DNA from 2 places in the Paenibacillus tundrae genome. Region 1 is predicted to be linked to the other one. Evidence: predicted binding sites of a transcription regulator. Region 1 holds the regulator's gene; the other holds the start of a gene.

The links. The regulator LexA, encoded in region 1, represses DNA repair genes until DNA is damaged. The targets are predictions, from matches to a motif close to CGAACATATGTTCG.
Region 2: a site for LexA is predicted at 2,639-2,652, ahead of recA (recombinase RecA). Genes of this name have one in related genera too.

Annotation. Positions count from the first base shown of each region.
Region 1 is NZ_CP145605.1:3,906,133-3,910,570, reverse strand. Features, by position in the region: gene V6W81_RS17485 (aldehyde dehydrogenase) at 590-1,891, shown strand; gene lexA (transcriptional repressor LexA) at 2,012-2,638, opposite strand; gene yneA (cell division suppressor protein YneA) at 2,934-3,311, shown strand; gene V6W81_RS17470 (DUF896 domain-containing protein) at 3,408-3,617, shown strand; gene V6W81_RS17465 (hypothetical protein) at 3,862-4,374, shown strand; gene V6W81_RS17460 (HAD family hydrolase) at 4,403-4,438, shown strand, end outside.
Region 2 is NZ_CP145605.1:2,535,329-2,539,766, forward strand. Features, by position in the region: gene V6W81_RS11430 (YajQ family cyclic di-GMP-binding protein) at 1-211, shown strand, start outside; gene pgsA (CDP-diacylglycerol--glycerol-3-phosphate 3-phosphatidyltransferase) at 531-1,118, shown strand; gene V6W81_RS11440 (competence/damage-inducible protein A) at 1,225-2,481, shown strand; gene recA (recombinase RecA) at 2,722-3,786, shown strand; gene V6W81_RS11450 (regulatory protein RecX) at 4,194-4,438, shown strand, end outside.

The DNA of each region.
Region 1 (4,438 bases):
TACAAGGTAGATCCATAGTTTACTAGTGAAGTGGAATGTTATTTGAATGTTTCATTTGCGGAAAAAGATGACAGGTGCTGTTGACGTGGATCTATCGAAATAACTACATATGCCACAGTGTAGAATAACTCAACCTATAGTCCTAATGGCGTATAGGTTCTTTTTTATTAAGTAAATGCGGATAAGATAATAAATACTCAATAGATTGGTTACGTATATTTATGGTGAAATATCAAAGAACGGTAAATAGTATGTACTGCTGGTGAGCATTCGCTTATATGAGTGTAAATATCACAATTAGATGTTCAAATTAGCAGTCAATATTGCATCATAAAGTATGGGGAAGGAGTAACGTTATTTATCGCTCAGTTTTACCTGTATACATAGTTGTGTGTGTTAGTAGCCTTATATATGTTAAGTTACGCTCCTGTGTTTAAAGGTGTGGCCTTGGATGATTAGCAATGATTAGTGTAAAATAGTTCATTGTTATTAATATGTTGAAAGTTTCATATGGATGCGTTATAATAAATTATATTTTTAACAATTAAATTTTGTAAAATTAAAAAACTCATTAATTGGAGATGTTAATATGAATCAAGCGAAGCAACTTGTTTCCGAACAACGGACATTTTTCTATACAGGTCAAACTAAAAACGTTGAATACCGTATCCATGCTCTTCAGCAACTACGAGTAGGAATTGAGAAATATCAGCAACGCATATTAGATGCATTACGTGCTGATCTGAATAAGTCAGAGGCTGAGGGATACGGCTCAGAGATTCGAATCGTACTGGGAGAATTAGATTTTGCATTGGAGCATTTAGAGGAATGGGCTACGCCTAAATCTGTACCTACAGCTGCAGCTATACCTGATGGAGTAAGTACCATATACGCTGAACCGTACGGAGTTGCACTAATTATTGCACCTTGGAACTATCCATTCCAACTAGCTTTTGGGCCACTCATTGGAGCAATTGCAGCGGGGAACTGTGCCGTTATTAAGCCATCCGAATTAACACCGACAGTTTCTCATCTGATCAACGATCTGATTCAGGATGTATTTCCTAGAGAGTACATTGCAGTTATGGAAGGTGAAGTTGAGACAAGCACGGAGCTATTAAACGAACATTTTGATTATATTTTCTTTACAGGGAGCACGGGTGTTGGACGCGTCGTTATGAAAGCCGCTGCTGAACATCTGACTCCGGTTACGTTGGAACTGGGAGGCAAAAGCCCGGTCATTGTTCACAAGGATGCGGATCTGAAGCTTACGGCTCAGCGTGTTGTACGGGGTAAATACCTCAATGCTGGACAAACCTGCGTAGCACCAGATTATTTATTTGTACATGAACAGGTACATGATGCATTGATTGCGTTAATTCAAGAAGAGATTCAGGACAAATTCGGAAATGACGTAATGAAGAACTCTGATTTCCCACACATTGTTAATGCCCGTAACTTTGATCGAGTGTCGAGATTCCTGGAAGATGGTAAAGCGCTGATTGGTGGTCGTTCTGAACGTGATCAACTGCTTATTGAACCGACAGTATTAGGGGATGTTGACTGGAGTTCAGCAATAATGCAGGAAGAGATTTTTGGCCCGATTCTTCCGGTCATGACCTATCAAGATCTTAACCCCGTGTTAGATGAGATTGTTCGTCGTCCAAAACCATTGGCGTTATATCTATTCACACAAGATGAGCAATTACAGGAGCAAGTTCTGAATCAAGTATCCTTTGGTGGAGGCTGTATTAATGATACGCTATCTCATATGACTTCGCATTACCTGCCATTTGGGGGCGTGGGGGAAAGTGGTATGGGTTCGTATCATGGACAGCAAAGCTTTGATGTGTTCTCCCATCACAAAAGTATTATGAAACGTAGCGAATAATCGTCAACTATTTCATTAGTTAAAAGTAACGAAAAAAAGAGGTTGTCCTAAACAATAGGACAGCCTCTTTTGTGTATTTCACTTCATGTGTAGAAATTGAAGACTGAAAATCAAACCTTATTAATGAATATCGCGGAAAAGACCAATAACTTTACCTAAGATGCTAACATGCTTCAAGCGCAGCGGTTCAAATGTGGCATTCTCCGGCTGAAGACGAATATGATCCTTTTCTTTATAGAAGGTTTTCACTGTAGCTTCGTCATCCTCAGTCATGGCAACAACGATATCACCGTTATCAGCAGTTTGTTGTTGACGTACAATCACATAGTCTCCATTTACAATACCTGCTTCAATCATACTATCTCCTACGACAGAAAGCATAAATACCTTTTGTTCGCCTACATAATGAGTAGGAAGAGGGAAGTAGTCCTCAATGTTCTCGGTTGCTGTGATAGGAACACCGGCAGTAACTTTACCCACAACAGGAATGCGAGCAACGCTGTGAGCGAACTGGTGGGAGTGCTCTGATTCTTCTTGGCTTAACAATTCGATAGCTCTTGGTTTCGTTGGGTCTCTTCTAATAAGACCTTTCTTCTCCAAACGATCCAAATGTCCGTGAACCGTAGAGCTGGAAGCTAGTCCAACAGCTTCTCCAATTTCCCGTACGGAAGGAGGATACCCCTTCAACCGGACTTCATTGCGTATAAACTCCAGAATAGCCTGTTGCCTGCTGGATATCTTCGACATACCGTATCAACCCCATTTAGTAACGTTTGGGAAAATTATAACATAGAACCTCCGTTCGTACAAACATAAGTTCTAAATAAAATGGGATAAAATCAAGAAAATTGCTACAAAAAGATGGAATTTTAAGCATTGAAAATACAACTTGCGACTAAAGGAACAACTTGAGGAAGAATTAAGTCGGAAATGAAGCGAAAAATAAGCGAACAATTGTTCTAAAAAAGTTGTTGAACAAAACAAATGTTCGTGTTATATTGATTTCAACAGATAGGAACAAATGTTTGGAGGTCGATTTTTAATGAGATATTCAACTTATCAAAGTATTTATGAACCAGTAAATTCCGAAGCGGTTAAGACTAACATAGGTAATTTCCAAAAATCATTTGCACAGTTAAAGATGCCAACCTGGATTTTGAAACTGTCTTTGGCGGCTTTCATTATAATCGTTGGATGCAGTACAGTGCTCACTGTATTTGCCGGGAATGAGAACGATTTGTTGCCCGGAGGAAAAATTGCAGTTTCTGAAGGTGATACTTTATGGAGTATTTCTGTAGATTACAAACCGGAGAGCATGGACACGCGTGTATATATAGAAGCAATTAAGCAAGTGAACCAACTTCAATCGACTACAATTCGAGCTGGACAAGTACTGGTTTTGCCCCAGATTTCCCAATAAAGAGTAGATTCTAACCAGCTAACCGCCGCTGACCTTGACAACCCGTCCTGATCATGTCAAAGTTAATATGACTTTGTAATTTTGGAGGGGACAAGATTGGATATAGATAGCCTAGTAGCACGTATTAACGAATTGGCTCGCAAACAGAAATCTACTGGTTTATCCGAGGAAGAGCTTGCTGAGCGTGCTAAACTTAGAGAGATTTATTTGAACAACATCCGTAGCAATTTCAGACAACAGTTAGATTCCATTGAAATTGTGGATGATGAGAAAGATCAAGGCCGCCAAGGCAAACTCAAACACTAGAGAAACCTAATGATATCATTACGATATTTAGGTTTCTTACTGTTATTTGAGATTGCTGTTTTTTTTAGATAATTGAATTTATAAGTTTTCAGGCGAAGCTGAACAATTCGATTATCGCAAGAAAAACTTCAGTTAAGCGCGGTCTGTCTTCTTTGAAAGTACGTCGATAGACGTTTTTCTTATAAGAGGGAACTTTTGGTTTACAGTCATGTAAGCCGATACAAAGACAATAAGGGGGATTCTCATGGCTCGTTCGTTCGAGAGAACGGTTCGGAAAAATTCTAAGCAGTTGAATCAACAACGCAAAAAGAGTGGTCAGCAAGTTTCAGGTACACCAGGAGTCGATATTTTTAAAGGTCGCAGCCTGTTGTTCCCTATATTCTTGATAGGACTTGCATTTCTGTATCTGTTTATGAGTACATTTCTTGTGAAAGCTCCAATGACAACCTGGGATTGGGTTACTATGCTGCTGTACGTATTTTTGGCAGTAATTTTTCTCCTTCGTCGTCCTTACCTTAAGATTGGAAACAGTACGATTGCGACAATTAAAGGTAACCGTGAACGGTCGATCGGCGTTGACGATATCGTGAAGTTCCGAATTGAGCCTGGCTCAGTTGTCATTGAACACAACGGTCGTGGCAAGAGATGGGTATTCACCAAATTGTTGAATCGTTACGATACGGATGCGATTACTGAGCGTCTTTTGAGATTTGCTAAGTCGCATCAGATTACTGTGGAAACTTACGAGCAAAAGTAATTACTGCATAAAGGGGAAGATGACCGTAATGACGTTAAAAGCGATTTTGTTCGATCTAGACGAT
Region 2 (4,438 bases), 1.4 Mb from region 1:
TCAACGTCTGAGCTTCAAACAGGGAATTGACCAGGATATTGCTAAAAAAATCAATATTTTGATTCGTGATTCCAAGATGAAAGTGAAGAGCCAGATTCAGGGTGATCAACTACGGGTAACTGGAAAAAGTAAGAATGATTTGCAAGCGGTAATGCAATTGTTGAATGGTGCAAATCTGCCACTAGATCTGCAGTATACCAACTTTAAATAAGCCATGCGTTCAGAACGCTTGAAATTCACAAGCGTTTTTTGACACTGCAATGGGCGTATATTATACTAAGTGTGCATTGCTGGCAATCCATCATATTAGCCCAGTCATCATCGTTTGCTGACTTTGTGATAAGCAGTACATTTTCTGGAAGTCACCGGAACGTTTTAAACGCTTTTACGTTTGAACGGTGGACTTTATTTTTGCGTTTTTTACATAGTGAGGCATGTTGCTGAAGTGTACAAATTACAAGTTTCTGATGATGCATCTGGGATAAAGATGAGTGTTTGGAGTTATTGGAGGATAAGAGGGAGGGCGTCTTGTGAATTTACCCAACCGGATTACGCTTGCACGAATTTGCTTAATCCCTTTTTTGATGGTGTTTCTGCTCGTGGATTTTCCATTTTATCCAGAGCCGTTGCAGCTTGGAAGCTTGTCGCTTCCTTATAATCAATTGATTGCGGTTGTAATTTTTGTCATTGCAGCAAGTACAGATGGACTCGATGGTTACTTGGCACGCAAGAACAATATGGTTACTAATCTTGGCAAACTGCTTGATCCTTTGGCAGACAAGCTGTTGGTGACTGCTGTACTCATTTCACTCGTAGAAATGGGCAAGTTAGATTCATGGATTGCTGTCGTGATCATTAGCCGTGAATTTGCAGTCACAGGTCTTCGCCAGATTGCATTGCTGGATGGATCTGTTGTAGCGGCAAGCAATTGGGGCAAGCTAAAAACCGTTGTGCAAATTGTAGCTATTGTACTGCTTCTGCTGAATAATTTCCCGTTCTCTTACACAGGGATCCATATGGATGTTATCGCAGTGTGGGCTGCAGCGATTATAACAATCTGGTCAGGAATTGATTATTTCGTTAAAAACAAAAACTTGCTTAATTTATCAAAAGCGTAATCGTTCCGGAAAACGGGTAATTTAGAAGGAACAACTTGTACTAAGGGCAATAGGAATACATCCTATTGCCCTTTGAATACTCACAGCGTGTACAGGAGGATACAGAATGAAGGCAGAAATCATTGCGGTTGGCACAGAGCTATTGCTTGGACAGATTGTGAATACCAATGCGAGATATTTGTCTCGCGAATTAGCCGCGATCGGAATTGATGTGTATTTCCAAACAGTTGTTGGGGATAATCTGAGTCGCCTTAGTGAAGCAATTCGAATTGCTCAGAGTCGGGCAGATGTCATTTTATTTTCCGGTGGCATTGGGCCGACACAGGATGATCTAACCAAGGATGCTCTGGCTGAAGTGTTAGGTCGTAAGCTTCATATAGATCGACTGGCGATGGACAAAATAGAAGGCTTTTTCCGGGATCGCAATGTTACGATGACCGAGAATAATCGCCGTCAGGCTATCGTGATTGAAGGTGGAACACCTCTAGCTAACGAGACGGGGCTTGCAGCGGGAAATGCTATCTCGGACAATGGAAAACACTATGTAGTTATGCCTGGGCCGCCTAAAGAGCTGATTCCTATGTTTGAGCAGGAGGTTAAACCTTGGCTATTCCAACACGTTCTGACAGAAGAGATGCCGATCTATTCCAGAATGCTGAAGTTTGCAGGTATAGGGGAGTCGGCTTTGGAGGATCGTCTGCTTGATCTGATCGACGGACAGACAGACCCTACGATTGCACCGTATGCAAGCGAAGGGGAGGTTACCGTGCGTGTCTCTACCAAAGCACCGAATGAGGGAGAGGCGAAGGTTAAGCTGGATGCGATGGAAGTTCAGATTCGTGAGCGTTTGCCAGAGCATCTGTACGCCAACGAGGATGTGCCTATTGAGTATACGATTGTTACGATGATGGCTGATATGGGTCTGACTCTTAGTGCTGCTGAGAGCTGCACAGGCGGGCTTGTCATGCAGAGCCTGACATCAATTCCAGGCAGTGCGGCAATTCTTAAAGGCGGAATTGTATGTTATTCCAATGAGATGAAAGAAAAACTGCTGAACGTTCCTCATGATTATCTTGAGGGAGAAGATGCGCCCGGAGCCGTAAGTCCTGAGGTTGCTAAAGTATTGGCAGAGCAGGTACGCATGATTGGGGATGCTAATTTTGGATTAGCTGTTACAGGTGTCGCAGGGCCGGGTTATTCTGAGCGTAAGCCACCTGGTCTCGTCTTCATTGCTCTAGCTGAACGTGGCAAAGAGACGGAAATCCATGAATTACGTATTAACGGTAATCGGGAAACGGTTCGCATCCGTTCGACCAAATCTATCTTCTACCGATTGTGGCGCAAGCTTGTTGAACTAGATTAGTTCTTCTGCTTGGTTTGCTTTTACAGTGCAAAACAGGTATACTTTTAACAGACGGAAGAACCGTAGAATCAGGCACTGTAGCCCTGTTTACGGTTCTTTTTTCTGTTTAATTCCAGGTTTTCTTGAGGAAGAGGCGCCTCGGCCTTTACAAAAAAAACGAATGTATGTTCGAAAAAAAGCTTGGCAAACGTGTTAAAACAAGGTATCATTATCTTATAAACAGTAAAGGGTGTGAGCATATTGTCAGACCGTCGTGCCGCGCTTGATATGGCGCTCCGTCAAATAGAGAAGCAATTTGGTAAAGGATCCATCATGAAACTGGGTGAGTCGACCCACATGCAAGTGGAAATCATTCCCAGTGGTTCCTTGGCTTTGGATATTGCATTAGGAACAGGCGGCTTGCCTAAAGGCCGGATTGTTGAAATATATGGACCTGAATCTTCTGGTAAAACAACTGTAGCACTACATGCGATTGCTGAAGTGCAAAAAGTAGGAGGACAAGCTGCATTTATCGATGCTGAGCATGCTCTTGACCCTCAATATGCAAGTAAGCTTGGTGTTAACATTGATGAATTGCTTCTGTCTCAGCCAGACACGGGTGAGCAAGGGCTTGAAATTGCAGAAGCACTCGTTCGCAGTGGTGCTGTAGATATTATCGTTATTGACTCCGTTGCTGCATTGGTACCAAAAGCTGAAATTGAAGGCGAAATGGGGGATTCCCACGTTGGTTTGCAGGCACGTCTGATGTCACAGGCGTTGCGTAAATTGTCGGGTGCAATCAGCAAATCCAAAACAATCGCAATCTTCATTAACCAGCTTCGTGAAAAAGTTGGGGTTATGTTTGGTAACCCTGAAACAACACCTGGTGGTCGTGCCTTGAAATTCTACTCCACAGTTCGTTTGGATGTTCGTCGGATTGAAAGTATCAAGTCAGGCAATGACATCATCGGGAACCGTACACGTGTAAAAGTCGTTAAGAATAAAGTAGCACCACCGTTTAAACAAGCTGAAGTGGATATCATGTACGGTGAGGGTATCTCTAGAGAAGGTAGTATCATTGACATTGGTACAGAACTGGATATCGTTAACAAAAGTGGTGCATGGTATTCCTATGAGGGCGAGCGTTTGGGACAAGGTCGCGAAAATGCGAAGCAATTCATGAAAGAGCACAAAGAAATTGCCCAAGTAATTGAGCAAAAAATTCGTGAAGCAAGCAATTTAACGACGCTAGTTCCTGCTCCAACGACTGAGGATCAGCAAAAAGAAGAAGCAGAAGAACAAGAATTGTTTGAAATTAACGAGTAATGTACTGAACTCCTGAGGCTTGTCTGATTGTGACTTGACTGTGCGCAGGAAATTAGGTTTGTGGCTCGCATTGTCTAACAGCCTCTGTCCCATGGGACAGGGGCTGTTGGCACACTAACTGTATAAGATATGGCCGGGCTGAACTCCCGGCCTTTTATAATAATATCTGATCTCCTGTAGAGAGCAGAGCTATATAAGTTCAACTAAACTTTTTACACGAGAACGGAGAGGACAGAAATAACGTGAAGAAGCGAAGCGTTCGCCTTTATCCCCGGATTTTCCCTTTGAAGAAGGGAATTCAAAAAATCTGGGGATAACAGTGATCGGAAGGTTATTCTGTCATCGAAGTGACAAGTGTAAACTTCTATAGTTGAACCTATATAGCAACGATGAAAGGAGATTAAGGCATGGACAAATATGATGAGGATTTATTTGAAGAAGCAGAGCTAACGGGAATCTCCCAATTTCCCGATCATGAGGAATTGACCATTACAAGGGTTGAGCGGTTGCTGAAGGGACGAGTGGCGAGATATCGTATCGAGTTCGGTATGCACTCAATTACTGTTCTGGAAGATGTAATGATTAAATATCGGTTGACGCGGGGTAACACATTTGTAAAAAAGGATCTTGAGGAAATTGTTATGGCTGATGA